2 regions of the Clostridium sp. JS66 genome follow, and region 2 is predicted to be linked to the other one. Evidence: riboswitches for the same ligand, from Rfam matches in the RefSeq annotation. Region 2 holds a riboswitch; the other holds the start of a gene.
The links. Region 2 has a riboswitch for lysine ahead of lysA (diaminopimelate decarboxylase). Riboswitches for the same ligand answer to the same signal wherever they lie in the genome.
Positions count from the first base shown of each region.

Region 1: another riboswitch for lysine. It lies ahead of Q6H37_RS22520 (amino acid permease); the one in region 2 lies ahead of lysA (diaminopimelate decarboxylase).

Region 1 is NZ_CP131467.1:4,890,670-4,901,243, reverse strand. It holds gene asrC (sulfite reductase subunit C) at 1-767, shown strand, start outside; gene Q6H37_RS22550 (Crp/Fnr family transcriptional regulator) at 920-1,612, shown strand; gene lexA (transcriptional repressor LexA) at 1,911-3,374, shown strand; gene Q6H37_RS22540 (ATP-dependent Clp protease adaptor ClpS) at 3,432-3,731, shown strand; gene clpA (ATP-dependent Clp protease ATP-binding subunit ClpA) at 3,734-5,953, shown strand; gene fliD (flagellar filament capping protein FliD) at 6,163-7,401, shown strand; gene infC (translation initiation factor IF-3) at 7,492-7,950, shown strand; lysine riboswitch at 8,080-8,257, shown strand; gene Q6H37_RS22520 (amino acid permease) at 8,368-9,822, shown strand; gene dut (dUTP diphosphatase) at 9,981-10,427, shown strand; gene Q6H37_RS22510 (protease complex subunit PrcB family protein) at 10,501-10,574, opposite strand, start outside.
Region 2 is NZ_CP131467.1:2,848,112-2,858,685, reverse strand. It holds gene Q6H37_RS13410 (HlyD family secretion protein) at 1-652, opposite strand, end outside; gene Q6H37_RS13405 (TetR/AcrR family transcriptional regulator) at 678-1,328, opposite strand; gene Q6H37_RS13400 (hypothetical protein) at 1,507-1,755, opposite strand; gene Q6H37_RS13395 (Lrp/AsnC family transcriptional regulator) at 2,056-2,496, shown strand; gene Q6H37_RS13390 (LysE family translocator) at 2,509-3,117, shown strand; gene dapB (4-hydroxy-tetrahydrodipicolinate reductase) at 3,214-3,966, opposite strand; gene dapA (4-hydroxy-tetrahydrodipicolinate synthase) at 3,968-4,858, opposite strand; gene Q6H37_RS13375 (aspartate-semialdehyde dehydrogenase) at 4,880-5,872, opposite strand; gene Q6H37_RS13370 (aspartate kinase) at 5,930-7,135, opposite strand; gene lysA (diaminopimelate decarboxylase) at 7,153-8,454, opposite strand; lysine riboswitch at 8,592-8,762, opposite strand; lysine riboswitch at 8,858-9,018, opposite strand; gene trhA (PAQR family membrane homeostasis protein TrhA) at 9,523-10,176, shown strand; gene Q6H37_RS13355 (glycosyltransferase) at 10,232-10,574, opposite strand, start outside.

The DNA of each region.
Region 1 (10,574 bases), 2.0 Mb from region 2:
TTGAAATACCTGGAATAGACATGAGAAATATTCCCAAAATAAATGAATTGATTCAACCTATAATAGAAGGTTTAGAAATAAATCAAGTTGATTCAAATACAGGTTATGCTTCATCTGGTACAAGAAATGTATCTGCCTGTATAGGAAATAGTGTCTGTCCTTTTGGTAATTATAATACATCTGCTTTTGCAAAGAAAATGGAAAAAGCAATTTTTCCTAATGATCGTCATGTAAAAATTGCTTTTACAGGATGTGCTAATGATTGTGTAAAAGCTAGAATGCAGGATTTCGGAATTATAGGAATGACTGAGCCACAATATGACAGTTACAGATGTATAGGATGTCAAGCTTGTGTTAAGAATTGTAAAAAAAGATCAACAGGAGCATTACGTTTTGAGAATTTTAAAGTTGTAAGAGATCATGATAAGTGCATTGGCTGTGGAGAATGTGTTGGTAAATGCCCAACAGGTGCCTGGACAAGAAGTGATGAAAAATACTTTAAGCTAGTTATAATGGGAAGAACAGGTAAGAAGAACCCGAGACTTGCTAAGGATTTTGCTAAATGGATAGATGAAGAAAGCATAATAAAAATTGTATTGAATACTTATGATTTTATAGAAGAATATATTGATAAAGATGCACCATTAGGTAAAGAACATATTGGATACATCATAGATAGAACTGGATATCAGGAATATAAGAAATGGGCATTAAAAGATGTAAAATTAGGAGATAAAGTGGAGATACAAGATAATATTTATTGGTAATAAGCTAATTTAAGGAACGGGCATTGATGTCCGTTCTTTTAAGCATATTTTTGTAACATAAGTTACTGACAAATGTATGTAAAATTGCTAAAATAAAATTAAGAAAAGAGAATTTCATTTAAATAAATTAAAAGTATGGGGTTGAAGTAATAATGATTAAAGCCACAGAACAAGATTTTAATCAAATATCAATTTTTAATTGCATAAATGAAAGAACTTTAGAATTGTTAAAAGCTAAGGCTTTTAAAGTGAAGCTCAAAAAAGGAGAACTTTTGTTTTACGAAAAGCAGAAGGTTAATAAAATATATTTAGTTTTACATGGAAGGGTAACCATGTACAGAAACTCAGAAGAGGGACAAAAAAGAGTAGTTTATATTTTAGGTGATGGAGATTTTGTTAATGAAGTAATCTTTGATGACTTGCCTGCATCTATAAATTGTGAGGCTTTTCAGGAAAGTTGCATCTTATGCTTTTACAAAAAAGATTTATTAGAAATTATGGCTGGAGATTTTCAATTGACAAGAACTATAATAAATTCCATGGCACGAAAAATTAGAAGGCTTTATAGGCAGCTTAAAAATACTGTACCTATAAAGATGGATAAAAAGCTTTCAGCAAAGCTGTGGAAATTGTGTAAAGATTATGGAGTTGAAGTGGAAGAAGGAACATTAATTGATATGAATATAAGCATTACTTATTTAGCAGATATGTTAGGAAGCACAAGAGAAACTATATCAAGATGCATGAAGGGATTTGAAAAAAGTGGTATGCTTAAATTTATAGGTAAAAAAATATTAGTCAGAGATCCTAAAGAGTTGTCTATATACTTTAGGGGCAGGGAGTAAATAGAGTTTATTTTGTAATACATATGAAAATGTAATCAATATTAAAATTGAATTTAAACAAATAATTCATGAAAACCAACATGTATTAATGAAGAAAACATTATGTATATGTTGGTATTTTTGTTATATTTATAAACATTTTCGTGGAATTATTTATAATTATTGAGGAATAATTGCAGCTAGAGCTTTAGCTTGCGGCAGTTACTTTATTTTTAATAAAATATTTATAACATAACACAACAATTTAAGTTATAATATACTTAAATTAAAGGTTATTCCTATACAAGGGGGTGTGGTTATGGAATTAAATGCAGCACAGATAAAATTAGTTGAAAATAAATCGTTAGGATATAATTTACTAAAGGGAGTAACAGGCTCGGGAAAAACTACAACAGCAGTGTATAGAAGCGTGTATTTAGAAAACTACTATTGTTTATATGATAAAGATAGAATTTTGATGATTGCTGGAGATAGTACACAAATTGAAGATATAAAAACAATGTATGATAAAGCAAAAGAAAATACTAAATTTAATTATATAACCTTGTTTTCAAAGTTAGATGATAAATTGCATATACATAGTATAGAGGACATTGTATATAAATATTTTCATTATGACAAAAAATATAGTAATTATAATTTAATAGAAAGTAAAGAAGAAAAGGAATCGATATTAGTTCAGTGCATAAAAGATGTTAAAAAGTCATATGAGAAAATAAAGATATTGAATAATAAGTATATAGAATTTATTATAGATGAAATAAGTTGGATTAAAAGTTGTAATTATAATACACTTGAGAAGTATCAAGATGCAGATAGAATAGGAAGAAGTAATAGTAAAATACAGGGACCTAGAAGGTTGATGAAAAACTCTGATATAAGAAAAGCTATTTTTAAAATTATGAATTTATACAATGAAAAGCTTGAAGAAAAAAATTTAATTGATTTAGAAGATATGGCATTAATAGCATTGCAGCAGTGCAAAAATATTATTGATGAAAGGTATACTCATGTTATAGTAGATGAAAGTCAAAACCTAACTAGGGTGCAATTAGAGCTTGTAAGAGAGATAAATAGCAATGAGACTTATTCTAGTACTACTTATGTACTTAGTAAGGATAACTGCAAAAATTCAAATGGGTGGTTAATAAAATCACGTAAGGCTAGTAGTTTAGGATTACCATCAAAAGTAAAAGGGCACATATTTACTAAAAGATATGAAAATTATGTAGAAAAGAAAAGGATTGAGTATTCTATGGAATCATTTAAGTATTGTGACATAAAGCATGGAAGAGATTATGAATTATCTAGAGATATAAATAATATTTCTGAAATAATAGTAAAAGATTCAGATTCGCAATATAAATATAGTGAAGAGGAATTAAAAAAGTTACCTGTATATAGTGATATAGCAGCAGGAGAACCAATACTCATGAATCCAGAAATTGAAGATGTTTTTTATGTTCCAACTTATTGGCTTAAAGGTATGAAGGATTGCTTTATATTAAAAGTTAGAGGAGACAGTATGATAGGTGCGGATATAGATAATGGAGATTACGTAATAATCAAAAAACAATATACAGCTCAAAACAAAGATATTGTAGCAGTTAATTTAGATGGAAATGCTACATTAAAAAGGTTTGTAAATAAAAAAGAAGGAATATACCTTATGCCTGAAAATAAGAAATATGAACCTATTCGCATTAATGATGAAGGAGCAAGGATTATAGGAGTAGCAGTAGGAATAATTAAACAAAATTAGACTAAACTTAATTTATACCTAACGGTATAATAATTTTAACTTTGGAGTTGTTTATAAATGAGTCAGAAAACTATTGAAAAGCAAGATACAAAAATAAAAATAAGAAAACCAAAAATGTATAAAGTAATTATATACAATGATGATTATACTACTATGGAGTTTGTGGTAAAAATTTTAATAGAAATTTTTAAGAAGTCTGTAGTAGAAGCTACAAAGGTTATGTATGATGTACACAGGAGTGGCATAGGAATTGCAGGTATATATTCCTATGATATAGCGGCTACTAAAGTGACACAAGCGATGAGTGCATCACGGGAAAGTGGATTTCCATTAAAATTTAGTATAGAAGAGGAGTAAAAATGAAATTAGATACTATAGTAAATGAAATCATTACAGCTGCATATAATGAAGCGAAATATTCAAAACATGAATATTTTACACCAGAACATATTTTATATGCTTCCTTATTTTTTGAAGAAGGAAAAAAAATAATAGAAAATTGTGGTGGTAATGTAGAATATATAAAAGAAGATTTAATAAAATATTTTAAAGATAATATGGATTTGATAGAAAAAGGAGAACCAACAGAAACTGTTGGAATAGGCAATATAGTGGCTTCAGCAGGACAGCATGTATTATCAGCAGAAAAGGAAATTATAGGTTTAGGTGATATATTTGTAGCTATGTATGACGAAGAAGAAAGCTATGCTAGCTATTTCTTAAAGAAGCAGGGAATTCAAAGATTAGATATGTTAGAGTATATAACTCATGGTGCTTCAGAATTTGATTTGGAAGAGATAGAAGAAGATGTTTATGAAGAGAACCATGAAAGACAAGAAGAGGGTTCGTTAAGTCAGTACACTATGGAACTTACAGAAAGAGCTAGAAATGGACAGATAGACCCTCTTATTGGAAGAGAAGATGTATTAGATAGAACTATACAAGTGCTTTCAAGAAGACTTAAAAATAATCCAATTCATGTAGGTGAACCTGGAGTAGGCAAAACTGCAATTACGGAAGGATTAGCCAAAATGATTGTAGAAAATAAGGTGCCAAAGCTTCTTCAAGGAAGTAAGATATATTCTTTGGATATGGGAACTCTTTTGGCTGGAACTAAATACAGGGGTGATTTTGAAAATAGAATAAAAAATGTGCTTAAGAATTTAGAAAAACAAGAAAAGGCCATTGTTTATATAGATGAAATTCATACTATAATAGGTGCTGGAGCAGTTTCAGGAGGCTCTGTAGATGCTTCAAATATACTAAAACCTTTCTTAGCTAAAGGAAATATTAAATTTATAGGTTCTACTACCTATGATGAGTATAAAAAGGTTTTTGAAAAGGATAAAGCTTTAGCAAGAAGATTTCAAAAAATCGAAGTAAGGGAACCTTCTATAGAGGATACCTTTAATATATTAGACGGACTTAAAGAAAGTTATGAGCAATTTCATAATGTAAAATATACAGAAGAAGCCTTAAGAGCTGCAGTGGAGCTTTCAGCAAAGTATATTACAGACAGGTATCTTCCAGATAAAGCAATTGATGTTATGGATGAAGTAGGAGCTTATGTAAAGCTTCATTCAGATATGGAAGGTACTGTTGAAATACAGGCTAAGGATGTGGAAAAAATAGTGGCATCCATAGCTAAAATACCTGAAAAAACTGTGTCAGTAGATGAAGCTGATATACTTAAAAACTTAGATGAAACGATAAAAAAGGAAATATTTGGCCAAGAAAAAGCAATAGAATCTATAGTTACAGCTATAAAAAAATCTCGTGCAGGTTTTAATGATGAAAATAAAACTGTGGCTAATCTGTTATTTGTGGGACCTACAGGTGTAGGAAAGACAGAAATATGTAAACAGGTGTCAAAGGCATTAAATATTCCACTTATAAGATTTGATATGAGTGAATATCAAGAAAAGCATACAGTGGCAAGACTTATTGGGGCTCCTCCAGGATATGTAGGTTATGAAGAAGGTGGACTTCTTACAGATGCAGTAAGAAAAAATCCTTATTGTGTACTGCTGCTGGATGAAATTGAAAAAGTTCATCCAGATGTTTTAAATGTATTACTGCAGTTAATGGATTATGCAACTCTTACAGATAGTACTGGAAAAAAGGTTGATTTTAGAAATGTAATACTTATAATGACTTCTAATGCAGGAGCTAGATCTATTGGAAAACCTCTTATGGGATTTGGAGGAAGAACTGTAGAAAATGAAAATATAGATAAAGAAATAGAAAGATTTTTCTCTCCAGAGTTTAGAAATAGGTTAGATAATATCATAGTGTTTAATAAAATGAATGAGGATATGGCACTTTTAGTAGCTAAAAAGACTATAAGAGAATTTGAAGAAAAGTTAAAAACTAAAAATATAAAAATACAGGTTACAGAAAAGTGTTATAAGTGGTTAGCAAGTAAAGGATTATCTTTAGAATATGGTGCAAGGGAAATAATAAGAATCGTATCACAGCAAATAAAACCTTACTTTGTTGATAAGGTACTATTTGGAGATGTAGATAATAAAAAGATCATAGTCATAGATACAAAAGAGGATAAAGTTTTTATTAGCTAAAAAATATATAAGTATTTAAAGATAAAGTTTATAAGCTTGTAAAAAAACAGTTTTGGAAATTCCAAAGCTGTTTTTTCTAAATTTAATTACATAAGTTTGTTATTTTCAAAAAAGTAAGAAAAAAATGATAAAATTATATAAATTATCCTTAAAGTATGCGATAATATAAATAATGAGTTTGGAATATTATACCGTGGAGGAGGATTATAATGATTAATGGTTTAAATTGGAATTACCAAAACATTCCTATGATAGACGATACAAGTAGTGTTAGAAAATATAATACATTAGATGATCTTTCTTTAGCATACAATAGTATAAAAACAAATAATAGTGATTATTACTATAATATTAAAAATTCCTCTAGCAAAATATATTCAGTATCTACAGTGAAAAATGATGCTTCGGAGCTTTTTACTAGAGGTAAAAATTTAGTAGATGAAAGTAACAATGGATTATTTCAATCCAAAACTGCTGTTTCTAGTGATGATAAAAAGGTTTCTGCTTCAGCAAAAGAGGGGGCATTAAATAAAACCTATAGTGTAGAAGTTAAAAACATTGCTAAATATCAAAGTAATAAGAGCAATGAGATTAATGCTTATGATAAAGCAAGGTTTAATGTAGGAAATAACACTTTTGCAATAAATCACAATGGACAAACTAAGGATATATCCTTTAAAGTAGATGCAAGTGACAACAATGAAAAAGCTTTAAATAGTATGGTTAATGCTATAAATAATTCTGATGCAGGAGTTAAAGCTTCAATAGTAAAAGATTCTAAAACTAATTTAATGTATATGAAAATTGATTCAAAGGAGACTGGAAAAGGTAATTTTTTTGAAGTTGTAGACAAGATTGGTAATGCAGCAGCTGCATCTGGGACTAGTAATAAAGTTCAGACAGCTGAAGATGCAAATTATAATGTAAATGGGGTAAACTATACATCTAAAACAAATGATATAAGTTTAGATAATGGAAAAGTTAATTTAAATCTTAAGGAAAGCACTACAACTCCAATTAATGTAAAAGTTAAAAGTGATGCCAATAAGATAGAAAAGGGTATTGAAAACTTTGTAAATAGCTATAATAAATTTTCCAGTGACATACAAAATAATGATTTCGATTCCAACATATTAAAAGCATCAACAAGTGCATTAAAAAGAAATGAAGCTAGATTAAAAGGTATAGGAATAACTGTTAATGAAGATAATACTTTATCTATTGATAAGAAAAAACTTAATGAGGCAATTGAAAATGATGCTGATAAAGTAAAAAATATATTTTCAGGGTATACTGGAATTGGTAAAAAAATAACCAGTGCTGCTAAGGCAGTGGAAATTAATCCAAATATAGTTGTACAAGTTAATCAAAATATTGGATATAATAATAATTATGCTATTATGCAAAGTACAGCTCAGTATGGAAATTTTCTTAATTTAATCAGATAAAAATAATAATAAATTATAGATTCAAAATTATGGAGGTGTTGTATTATTAATAAAAATTTTAATTTAAATGAAGGTATTAGGGAAAATGAAATTAGATTGGTGGGTGAAGAAGAAAGTGTAATTATCAAAACTAATGAAGCTTTAAATCGTGCTAGAGATGAAGGATTAGATTTGGTAATGATTTCTCCAACAGCTAAGCCGCCAGTGTGTAGGATAATGGACTATAATAAATTTCTTTATGAACAATCTAAGAAAGAAAAAGAAGCAAAAAAGAATCAAAAGGTTGTTGATATTAAAGAGATAAGATTAAGACCTAATATCGAAGAACATGACATACAAATTAAGGCTAATAATGCTAAAAAGTTTTTATCTAGCGATAATAAAGTGAAAGTATCCATTAGATTTAGAGGTAGAGAAAACAATTATACTCATTTGGCAAGTAAGGTATTTGATGTATTTATTTCTAAATTAGAAGATACTGCAGTAATTGAAAAGTCACCTAAATTAGAGGGAAATAATATGATTATGATATTAGCACCTAAGAAATAATATATTTTTAGTAATTGGTTTATGAACTATTTAACTTAATATGAAATATATTACTATAATTAGTAAATACATTTAAAATGTATTTACTAATTATAAGTTTTAGTGTATAATAGTTAATTATAAGTGAATAACTGAGATAGAGGCGCAAAATTTAAGAGTAGCACTGCAGAGGTAAGTACTATGAAGCAGTTTGAAAGGAAATTTTGCCGAAACTTATAGCAGATGCTTTAATGCTATATAGTTGGGCTTTGTATAGAATATGTACAGGACTGTCACAAAGTTTATTTTGTGGAGAGCTATCATTCATGTATTAATATGTATTAAATACGTATTTTAATGCTCTGAGTGTGTTCTCAGAGCATTTTTTATCTTAGTTATTTCACTTATCGGAGAATATTACCGATAAGGGGGAGAAAAATGGAACAAGTTAATCAAATTAAAGAGCAGGAGTCAGGTGGATTAAAAAGAACTCTAAAGGCAAGACATCTTAACATGATTGCAATGGGTGGTGCCATTGGAACAGGAATATTTTTAGCACTGGGAGATACAATTAAACAAGCAGGTCCAGGAGGTGCTTTAGTTGCATATGGTTGTATAGGTATTATGGTATATTTTTTAATGACTAGTTTAGGAGAAATGGCAACCTTCATGCCAGATTCAGGTTCTTTCAGTGTTTATGCAACAAAGTTTGTAGATCCAGCATTTGGATTTGCTATGGGATGGAATTATTGGTATAACTGGGCTATTACTGTTGCTACAGAAATGGTTGCAGGTGCTGTGCTTATGAAATTTTGGTTTCCAGGAGTTCCACCTGTTATATGGAGTGTTATATTCCTTACATTAGTAGTTGTGCTTAATCTTTTATCAGCGAGAGCATATGGAGAAGCAGAATTTTGGTTTGCAGGTATTAAAGTAGCTACTGTAATTGTATTTTTGATAGTAGGTATTGCAACTATATATGGAATAATAGGCGGACATTATGTTGGATTCAAGAATTTTACAGTTGGTGAAGCACCATTTGTAGGTGGACCTAAATCAATTTTTCTAATATTTTTAATTGCAGGATTCTCATTTCAAGGAACTGAACTTGTTGGTGTAGCTGCTGGTGAAAGTGAAGACCCTGGCAAAAATATACCAAAGGCGATAAATACAATATTCTGGAGAATTTTGCTATTCTATATGGGAACAATATTTGTAGTTGGAGCATTAATTCCTTACACAGATGCAGGTGTTCAGACTAGTCCATTTACTATGGTATTTCAAAGAGCTGGTATTGCAGCTGCAGCATCGTTAATGAATGCTATTATCTTAACTTCAGTACTATCAGCTGGAAATTCAGGAATGTATGCTTCAAGCAGAACCTTATATGGAATGGCTAAGGATGGAAAAGCTCCTGCATTCTTTGGAAAACTTAATTCAAGAGGAGTGCCTGTAAATGCATTAATAGCAACTACAATAGTAGCATCACTTTGCTTTTTAACAGGTCTTTATGCAGAAACAACGGTTTATGTATGGCTTGTAGCAGCTTCAGGACTTGCAGGATTTGTTGCCTGGGTAGGCATAGCGTTGTGCCATTATCGTTTCCGTAAAGCTTATGTGGCTCAAGGACGTGATTTAGGTAAATTAAAATATACAGCTAAATTATTTCCATTAGGTCCAATAATAGCCTTGGTATTATGCGTAGTAGTTATTTTAGGCCAAGGATTAACTTATTTTCAAGCAGATACAATAGATTGGAAAGGAGTAACTTCATCATATATAGGATTACCATTATTTTTAGTATTATGGTTAGGATACAAAAAGAAACATAATACTAAGGTTGTAAAATTGGAAGATGTTGATTTGAAAGTTAATGAAGAAAAAACATTTTAAATAGCATATGTTTTGTAAGGTAAAAAGTACACGCTAGGTTATATATAGCGTGTACTTTTATACTTTACTAACTATTTTTACAAGATTCCTTGGCAGTATAACTAATAATTGATAAAATAAATAATGTCACAAAATATATGATTAAGGAGATAAATGCAATGAATGAAAGTACAATACAAGTAAAAGTTATAAAGGTTAATGAACTGGCAAAATTACCAGAGTATGCTCATGAAGGTGATGCAGGTATGGATTTATTCTCTATAGAAGAAATTGTTATACCTCCATTAGAAACTGCACTTATACATACAGGTATAAAAATAGAACTTCCAAGAAATACTGAGGCTCAAATTAGGCCAAGAAGTGGTCTAGCACTTAAACATTCTATAACAGTTTTAAATACTCCAGGAACTATAGATGAAGGATATAGAGGTGAAATTGGAGTAATACTTATCAATCATGGAAAAATTCCATTTAAAGTTGAAAAGAATATGAAAATAGCTCAAATGGTAGTTAAACCTATAACTAGAGTTAGCATATTAGAAGTAGAAGAGTTATCTGAAAGTGAGAGAGCAGAAGGCGGATTTGGATCAACAGGAGTTAAGTAGTGAAAAGCTTCATAATAGCATATTAGCAGTATAAAAAATGAGTACTTATAGAGTTCTATAAGTACTCATTTTTTTATTGAATAGATACTTGAAATTGCATTCTGTAGCCTTGATTAGAAACCTTAATATTAGAAGTAACATCACTTG
Region 2 (10,574 bases):
TTATTCCATTATTTACTTGACTTGCAGCTGAATTTACTGCAACTTGTGCTTCATTCACCAAAGCCTGGGACGAAGCTATATCCTCTTTTGTAGCACCATTATTAAGCTTATCTAAAGTACCTTTATCTGAAATCAACTTATCTTTAGCAGTATTTAAGCTTGCTTCCATTTGTTCTAAATTTTGTTTTGTTTCATTTCCAGTATCATATAACTTCTTTATTCGATTATAATTATTAAGGGCATTTTCATAAATTTTATTATCATTATCTATAGCTGCTTCTGCTATGGATATATCTTCAGGTCTTGCTTTGCTTTGCATTTTATCCAAAGCAGCCTTAGCTGTATTTACTTTTGCTTCTGCTTGATTTTGTTGATTTTTTAAATCTGTGGTATCTAGATACACAATTGGATCTCCAGCATTAACTTTACTTCCCACTTGTACATTAACTTTCGTAACCTTAGAAGGTGAAATTTTGGAAGACAAATTCACAGAATTATCAGCTTGAATTTTTCCAGCAAAAATAAAGACTTCCCTTGGAACTGCTGCTGTACTAATACTTTCTTTTTCATTTGATTTATAATAACTGCATCCATTCAATAATATTGGAATTATAAATAATATCGGAATTAATTTTTTTGTATAATCCTTCATTTTATCCCTCCTCTTAAAAATATATTTACTCTCTCTTGCAAATACCATGTTTTATTATTTCTATAAAACATATAAGTTCTTTATTCATCATCTCTAATTCTTCTATCACTTCTTCCTCTTTTAATTCACTTTGAATAAAAGAATATTTTTTTAAATATCTCATTGTAAGTGCTTGAAATATAAATGAAAACATATCAAATACCTTATTTAAATCCACATTTTCATTAAAATCTGACTTATCTATGTTATTAAGCATAACTTTTTTCATTCTTTGTATTAAGCTTTGAGTTTTTTCAGTTGCTATAGGTTGCAATTCATTGGGTAAATTACACAAAAGTGCATTTGAAATAATAATTCCTAAATACATTTCACCTTTAAGCCATTCTGTTCTCTCTTCTAATAATTGATTAAACTTCTCAAATGCACTATTATAATATTTTTCACATATTTCTTTTGTCTTTTGAAAATATAATTCAGCACAATAGTCTAAAATGTATAAATATAAATTCTTTTTATTTTCAAAGTAGTGAAATATCATTCCTTTAGATATACCTGCTTCTTTTACAATATTATTAGTAGATGCCTCTTCATAGCCTTTTACAGCAAACTCTTTTAAAGCTGCTTTAATAATTCTATTCTTTTTTTCTTCTGATATTTTTTCAAAATTCTCGTACATTTTATCACTCTCCAAAAATTTTACTTTATTGACCACATGGTCGATAAATATATTATAATACCTGTTGACCACATGGTCAATAGGTGCGTTATAAAAAATTCCCCAAATTATTTTAAAGATAATTTGAGGAATTTTTTACACCAAGGCATATTTCAAAATATATAATATCTTAGTATATCTACTTTTTCCTTTTACATTCATCATTATATTCAACATATATAAATCTAATTGCAAAAAACAAATTAATACATAATGCTGCTATTATTAAATGACTATTGACACTTAGTCTTTCAAAAAAGGATATTATTATAAGATTAAAATAAATAAGAATTGGAAGAAGTTTACGTTTTCTATTGGTTTTAATACATTCTAGTATAATAGGAATCATAACTAAAGCAAGAAGCATTAAATCAAATATAAAATTCATTATTAGACTAACCCCTATAAATTATTTATACACTTCAATTGTATGTGATACCATAAATTTTTATAATATCAGCTACTTAAAATTAACATTATTTTCAAATCCAAATATAAATAACTTTTTTCAATATTAAAATATGCACTTTTATTTTTTAAGTTTACTATTAATATTTATTTTCAAACTTTAATTATTTAAAATTTAAAAACAAATTTCTTAATATTTTAATGTATTTCGAAAAATCATTTACTTAATTTAACGTTATATGTAAAATTACATTAATGTAGTAAAAAAGGAGGTTCATTTATGGATATCATAGATTTGAAAATCATTGATGCTTTGAAGGAAAATAGTAGGTCAACTTCTTCAGAAATAAGCAGAAAAGTAAACCTTTCTATTCCTGCAGTAGCTGAAAGAATAAGAAAGCTGGAGGATGGAAATATAATCGAAAAATACACTATAAAAATCAATAGAGAAAAAATTAATTATAAACTTTTAGCCTTCATTTTCGTAAACATTGACAAAACAGAAAACATAGAAAACTTCAGAAAGTCTATAGTTCAATATAATTCTGTACTGGAATGCCATCATGTTGCTGGTGAATATGATTATGTTTTAAAAGTATTAGTAGAAGATACAAAGTCTCTAGAATATTTTTTATCAAATACCCTGAAGAAAATTAAAGGTGTACTTAAATCCAATACAATAATCGTACTTTCTTCTTTAAAAGAAAATATCAATGTTTAAGAGGTGCTAAAAATGATTTTTAAAGGTTTTAAATTTGGTATGATGTTACAATTTGCCATAGGTCCTGTTTGCATCTTTATATTTCAAATAGCATCATCAAAAGGTTTTTACACTGCAGAAACAGGTGTATTAGGTGCTGTTTTAATTGATGGATTATTCATTTTTGCTGCTACTATTGGTATATCTTCTATAATTGAAAAGCAAAATATAAAATTCATTTTAAAGATATTTGGTACTGTAATTTTATTTATTTTTGGACTCAGCACAATTCTAAACCAGTTTAATATAGACTTTTTACCAATCTTAAGCATCCAAAATACTAGTAATATAAATAATGCATTTTTTCATACGCTTATAATTACTGCTTCAAATCCACTCACTATAATCTTTTGGTCCGGTGTATTTTTATCCAAAATTACAGAAGAAAATACGAAAAAAACAGACATTTACCTATTTGGTTTTGGAGCACTGTTATCCACAATATTTTTTTTAACTTTAATTTCTTTATCAGGAAACTTTGCAAATAGCTTTCTATCTGTGGGTATAATACAAGCTTTAAATATAATTGTTGGTTTTTTATTGATATACTTTAGTATTAAAATGTTTTTAAAAAAGGCATAAAAAATGAGATTGCCGCATTAAGAAATTTATATGCAATATACTGCAATATTCATTCTTAGTACGACATCCTCATTTCTAAAATATATGTGATTTAATTTAGCCTAATAAATCATCCATATTATATAATCCTTTATCTTGATTAACAAGATATTGGGCAGCTTTCACTGCTCCTTGAGCAAATATATTTTTTGACATTGCAGTATGTTTTATTTCTACTATTTCATCCATTCCTGCAAATATAACAGTATGTTCACCTGCTATAGTGCCTCCACGAACTGCATGTATGCCAATTTCATTTTTTTCTCTTTTTCTTATTCCTTCTCTGCCATATATGAACCTTTTTGAGTTATTTAATTCATTATTTATTGCATTAGCTATCATATAGGCAGTTCCACTAGGTGCATCAACCTTCTTATTATGATGTTTTTCTATAATTTCTATATCAAAGCTTTCACTTAAGACAGCTGCTGCTTTTTTTACCAAACTAGTTAACACATTAATTCCAAGTGAAGTATTTCCTGATTGAAATACAGCTATTTTTTCAGAAGCTTTTTTAATACCATCTATATTTTCAGAAGAAAGCCCTGTTGTTGCTATTACTATTGGAGTTTTTGTTTCAATTCCATAATTTAACAAGCCTTCTAAGCCAGCTGGATTAGAAAAATCAATGATGACATCTGCATTTCCTTTATAATCAGATATTTCACTGTAAACCTCATAATTATTTTTACATCTATCTACATTTTTATCTATGCCTGCAGCTATTTCAGCATCTTCCATTGCTTCTATAGTCTTAGTCAAAACTTGTCCCATAGCTCCATTGCATCCACTTATTATTACCTTTAACATCTTATTTCTCCTTTACTTCTATACCGTATTCTTCCATGTTGCCTATTAATACCTTCTTATTTTTATCTTCCATAGTAGTTAAAGGCATTCTCAATTTTCCAACATTCATTCCCATAACATTCATAGCAGTCTTAACAGGAATAGGATTTGTTTCTATAAATAATGCATGTATAACTCCATTCATTTTAAGCTGCAGCTTTCTTGCTTCTTTAACATTGCCATTTAAATATTCCATAACCATGTTGTGAGTATCCTCTGGTAATATGTTAGCAACTACTGAAATTACACCTTTTCCTCCAAGAGATAATATAGGAACTACCATGTCATCATTTCCACTATAGATAGAAAAATCTTCTCCGCACAATCTAGCAATATCAGCTGCCAAAACTATATCACCACTAGCTTCTTTTATAGCTACTATATTTTCAACCTTTGACAGCTCATATACTGTTTCTGCCTTTAAACTCATTCCAGTTCTTCCTGGAACATTATATAAAACAGCTGGAACTTTTATACTACCCACTATAGCTTTAAAATGTTCTATAACACCTTTTTGAGTACTTTTGTTATAGTAAGGAGTTACAAGCAATACTCCATCTACTCCCACTTTTTCTGCATATTTACTTAATTCTATAGAATAAGCTGTGTTATTACTTCCTGTACCTGCTATAACTGGTATTCTCTTATTTACTCTTTTAACTGCAAATTCTATGGTTTCTTTTCTTTCTGCATCTGTCATAGTTGCAGCTTCTCCAGTAGTTCCGCATATAATTATTGCATCTGTTTTGTTTTCTATTTGCCAATCTATTAATTCACCTAATTTTTCATAGTCTATACCACTTTCTGTATATGGAGTAACTATAGCTACTCCTGATCCTTCAAATAAACACATAAATAACCCTCCTAAAATAAATTAAAGATTTTTAACTAATACTTCTGCTATTTGAACTGTATTTGTAGCTGCGCCTTTTCTTATATTATCAGCTACAACCCATAAATTAAGCCCATTTTCTATGCTAAAGTCTCTTCTTATTCTTCCAACATAAACTTCATCAGTTCCTTCAGCATTTATTGGCATTGGATAAACTGTATTTTTAACATCATCCTGTAAAATTATTCCGTCAGCATTTCCTAAAATTTCAAATACCTTATCTAGTTCAAAAGGTTTTTCAAATTCCAAATTTATAGAAACACTGTGTCCATATCTTACTGGAACTCTAACTGTAGTTGCTGTTATCTTTAAATCATAATCATTTAATATCTTTTTAGTTTCTTCTATCATTTTAATTTCTTCTTTTGTGTATCCATTCTCCATAAATACATCTATATGAGGCAGACAATTGTAAGCTATTTGATAAGGATATTTATTAGATGCTTCTCCCTTTATACCATTTTCTAAATCCTTTATTCCACCAACTCCTGATCCAGAAACTGCCTGATAAGTAGAATAAATTATTCTCTTTATTTTAAATGCATCATGCAATACTTTAAGTGGTACTACACATTGGATAGTAGAACAATTAGGATTTGCAATAATCCCTGTATTCCAATTTACATCTTCTGGATTTACTTCTGGTACTACTAAAGGAATATCCTTATCCATTCTCCAAGCACTGCTGTTATCTACTACTGTTACCCCATTTTCTTTTGCTATAGGAGCAAATTTTTTACTAATATCTCCACCAGCAGAAAATAATGCTATATCTATATCTCTTTTAAATGAATCTTCATTTAATTCTTCTACTATATATTCTTTACCTCTAAATTCCATTTTACTTCCAGCCGATTTTTTTGATGCAAAAAGGTATAAATTATCAATAGGGAAATTTCTTTCATCTAATACTTTTAAAAATGTTCTTCCAACCATTCCTGTTGTTCCAACGATAGCAATATTCGCATTTCTCATTTCAATCACCTCATACATATTTTTAGTTAATAGTTAAAAGCTAATAATTATTAACTTCTACAAGTTTAATTTTTGTGCTAAAACTGTTACTGCTTTTTGTTTATCTTTTGAATCTAAAGTATAAGATATACTTATTTCTGAAGTAGTTACTTGCTTAAATTCAATATCATTTTCTGCAAATATAGTGAATATAGAAGCTGCAACTCCAGACTGCTTCATCATACCTATTCCAACTACAGATAATTTTGTAATATCTGATTCCTTAGAAACTTTAATACCTTGTATTTCAGCCCTTAATTCTTTTTCAACCTCATTGATTGTACTTACATCTTCCTTTGATGCAGTAAAGGAAACATTTATATATCCATTAAATGGTGCTGTTTGACTTATCATATCAATATTCACATGATGTTTAGCCAATTTGTCAAATATTATTGATATATTTTTAGAATTATATGGCACATTGTTAACTGTAACCATAAGAACATCATCACTAATTGAAAGGCCTGTTATTACTTTTTCTTCCATTGTTTCATCATACTCCTTTATATAAGTTCCTTTTTGATTTCCATGCGTTGATGCTACATAAATAGGAATTTTATATTTACATCCTATTTCCACTGCTCTTGTTTCCATGACACCAGCTCCTAAGCTTGCCATTTCCATCATTTCTTCATAGCTTATATAATCCAACTTCTTTGCATTAGGCCAAACCCTTGGATCAACACCATATATTCCATCTACATCTGTGTATATTTCGCAGGTACAATTAAGCTTTGCAGCTAATGCTACAGCAGTGGTATCTGAGCCACCTCTTCCTAAAGTTGTTATATCTCCATTTTCATTCATGCCTTGAAATCCAGCAACTACTACTATTTTTCCATCCTTTAAATGATTCTCTACATTTTGAATCTCTATATCAAATATTCTATTTTTAGTATGAACTCCTCCTGTTTTTATTCCAGCTTGGAATCCTGTTAATGACACTGAATCATATCCACTTTCTTGAAATACCATAGATAGTAGTGCAATTGTCACCTGCTCTCCAGTTGATATTAACATATCCATTTCTCTCTTATTAGGATTATCAGAAATTTGTTTTGCCATATCTATAAGCTTATCTGTGGTCTTACCCATAGCAGAAACCACCACTACAATGTCATTACCTTCCTTTTTTCTTTCTATTACTTTCTTTGCAACAGCCTTTATTTTATCTATAGTTCCTACGGATGTTCCGCCATATTTTTGTACTATTGTAGCCAAATTCATTACCCCCTTCATTAAAATAATATATCGTTTCTAATAATATCTTCATAAGTTTCTCTTTTTACTGCTATTTTTGCTTCACCTTCTTTAACAAATACTACTGCTGGCTTAGGTATTCTATTATAATTGCTAGACATGCTGTAATTATAAGCTCCAGTAGTTAGAACTGCCATAATATCTCCTCTTTCAACTTCTGGAAGTTGAATTTCTTTTATTATTATGTCTCCAGATTCACAACACTTTCCTGCAATAGTATATATTTCACTATTTTCGGAATTAACTTTATTTGCAACTACAGCCTCATATTTTGCATCATATAATGCTGTTCTTGGATTATCTGCCATACCTCCATCTATAAAAACATACTGTTTACCACCATAAGTTTTTTTAGTACCACCTACATTATAGAGAGTAGTACCTGCATTAGCAATTATTGATCTACCTGGTTCTATCATAACTTTTTTAATATTTAAACCTGATTTTTGTGATTCTTCTTTAAGTATTGAAAGCATGTTTTTAAGACAACTATTTAAATTAACAGGTTTATCTCCTTCAGAATAATATACTCCAAAACCTCCTCCTAGATTTAACTCTTCAGTACTAAATCCACATTGATTTTTTATTTTTTCTAAGAACTTAATCATATCTGATACTTCTGAGTAAAATGATTTTTCTTCAAAAATTTGAGATCCTATGTGACAATGAAATCCCTTAAAGTTTACACTTTCACTATTTTGAAATCTGTTTATAATTTTACACATATCTTCATCAAATATAGATTCTCCAAATTTTGAATCGTTTTTTGAAGTTTGGATATATTCATGAGTATGAGCTTCTATACCTGGATTTACTCTTAATAAAACATCAACTTTTTTATTTAAGCTTTTACATAAATATTCAATTACTTCTAATTCATTTCTATTATCTACTACTATTCTTCCTATTCCTGCTTCAATAGCCATGCTTAATTCGCCTTCTGTTTTATTATTCCCGTGCATATAAATTCTACTTACAGGAAAATTTGCTTTTAAAGCTGTATAAAGTTCTCCACCAGATACCACATCTAAACTCAATCCTTCTTCACAGATAACTTTGGCAATTGCCAAATTCAAAAATGCTTTAGATGCATATATAACTTCACTTTCAATACCTTCTATTTCAAAATTATTTTTAAATTCTCTGCAAGTGCTTCTAACTAAATCTTCATCTACCACATATAGAGGAGTTCCAAATTCTTTTGCTAGTTCAGTGGTATCGCATTTTCCTATTTCTAAATGTCCTTTACTATTCACATTCATAGTTCCAAATAATTTCATCTTATCTTCCTCTTTTCATTAATTTTAAATATGTAAATTTTTGCTTAATTATCAATATATTAAATTTGTGTAAAATAAAAGCAGCTGTGAGCAAAAGGTACTCTCAACTGCATGTACAATACAAAGCCTTTTGCCCCAATATGATAAGCACTTCTTTAAAAAATCGGGCAATTTCCTAAAGACAGTACTATACTTGTTCAGCATAGTCCCAGTATACAAACATTAAAGCTTGTAAACTTCGGCGGATGACCCTTTCCTGTATTTTAAATATACATTACTTATGACAACCGCAACCTCTGTACCATATTGTATATATTAAATTTAGTGTTTTTTGGTAAATAAAAAACAGTTGTGAGCAAAAGGCACTCACAACTGCTGTGTATCACAACAAACCTTTTGCCCCAATATGACAAGCACTCCTTTAAAAAATCGGGCAATTTTTCAAAGACAGTACTATACTTATTCAGTATAATCCCAATACATAAAACTAAATTTTATGTATTTCGGCGAGTGTTCCTTTCCTGTAGCCAGTACTTATAACAACCGCGGCCTCTATGTCACATTGTTTATATATTCGTTTTTTATTTTCATCTGGTATACTTAGGAGTTTAACAAATTATATTCACTTAGTCAACTACTTTTTTTATATTTTTGTATATTTATACTTTTATTTCATTTTTAATATATGCAAATAACCAGCTATTTACTGGGTTTCCACAGATATCTTTAAAATTAAAAAACAAATATTTTTATATTTCAATCTTTCGCAATATAAAAACCTTATTTACACCTTATAAATCAAACGTAGTTTTAAAAACTACGTGTTATTATATTGGTATTTATAGCATTATTAAGTATTTTTAAGAAATTCATTAAAAAATAATTAATTAGCTTTCATTTTCATACTTATTCTAAATTGAAATTTTATGTATTAGTTATATAATATATATAATGACACATAATAAAGTTATACATTAAATTTAATTAAATGCAGTGAAATTTAATTTAATTGGCATTTATGCATGGATTTAATAGATACTTTCAAGCTTATTATATGGAGGTAATGTTATGAAAAAAATTTTTAGAGAACCTGTTAATGGTTTTACTCACGTATTTGGAGCCGTTGTATCACTGGTAGGGTTGATTTTGCTTATAGTAAAAGTTATATTTTCATCCCCATCCATAAGCGGTCTTAAACTTACAGGGGTTATAATATTTGGATTAAGCTTAATATTTTTATATACAGCAAGTTCTGTTTATCATTTAGTAAATTCTTCAGAAAAAGTAATTAAATTTTTAAGAAGGTTAGATCATTCAATGATATTTATACTTATTGCTGGAACATATACACCTATATGCTTAATCGCTTTAAGTGGTACATTAAGATGGGTTTTATTTATCACTGTATGGTCAATGGCCGTAGCTGGGATACTATTTAAAATGATATGGTTTAATCTCCCTCGCTGGATATCCACTTCATTTTATATAGGTATGGGATGGCTTGCAATCTTTGTTATATCACCTATTTCTAAAGTTCTTTCTATAAGTGGAGTAGCATGGCTGGTACTTGGTGGTATATTCTATACTGTTGGTGGCATTATATATGCTGCTAAATGGCCAAAATTGAACTTAAAGTTATTAGGATTTCATGAAATATTTCACATATTCGTATTACTTGGAAGTTTTAGTCACTATATATGCGTTTTAAAATATGTTATATAAAAAACAAGTGTTGAATTAATTTATCTTAATTCAACACTTATTTTTTTATTAATCTTCATATGATTCCTTGTGATATTATTTGTGTATACATTCTCTCATAAATGCTGCATATGATTTTTGAACCATAAAAAGTTTCTCCAACTATTCTCGCTTTTTTAGATTTATATTCCAAACTACATCTTGTATAATATCTAAAATACTCTTTTAATTCATTTATGCTGCCAACACTAAACTTATTACCAACCGTATTATCTTTGCTTAATATTTCTCTATGACATTTAGTATCTGATAAAATTACTGGAAGCCCACAATTTAGTGCTTGTAAAACAGATACTGATAACTTTTCAGATTTAGATGAAGATATAAAAATATTTGCACACTTTAAAAATTCTCTTAAA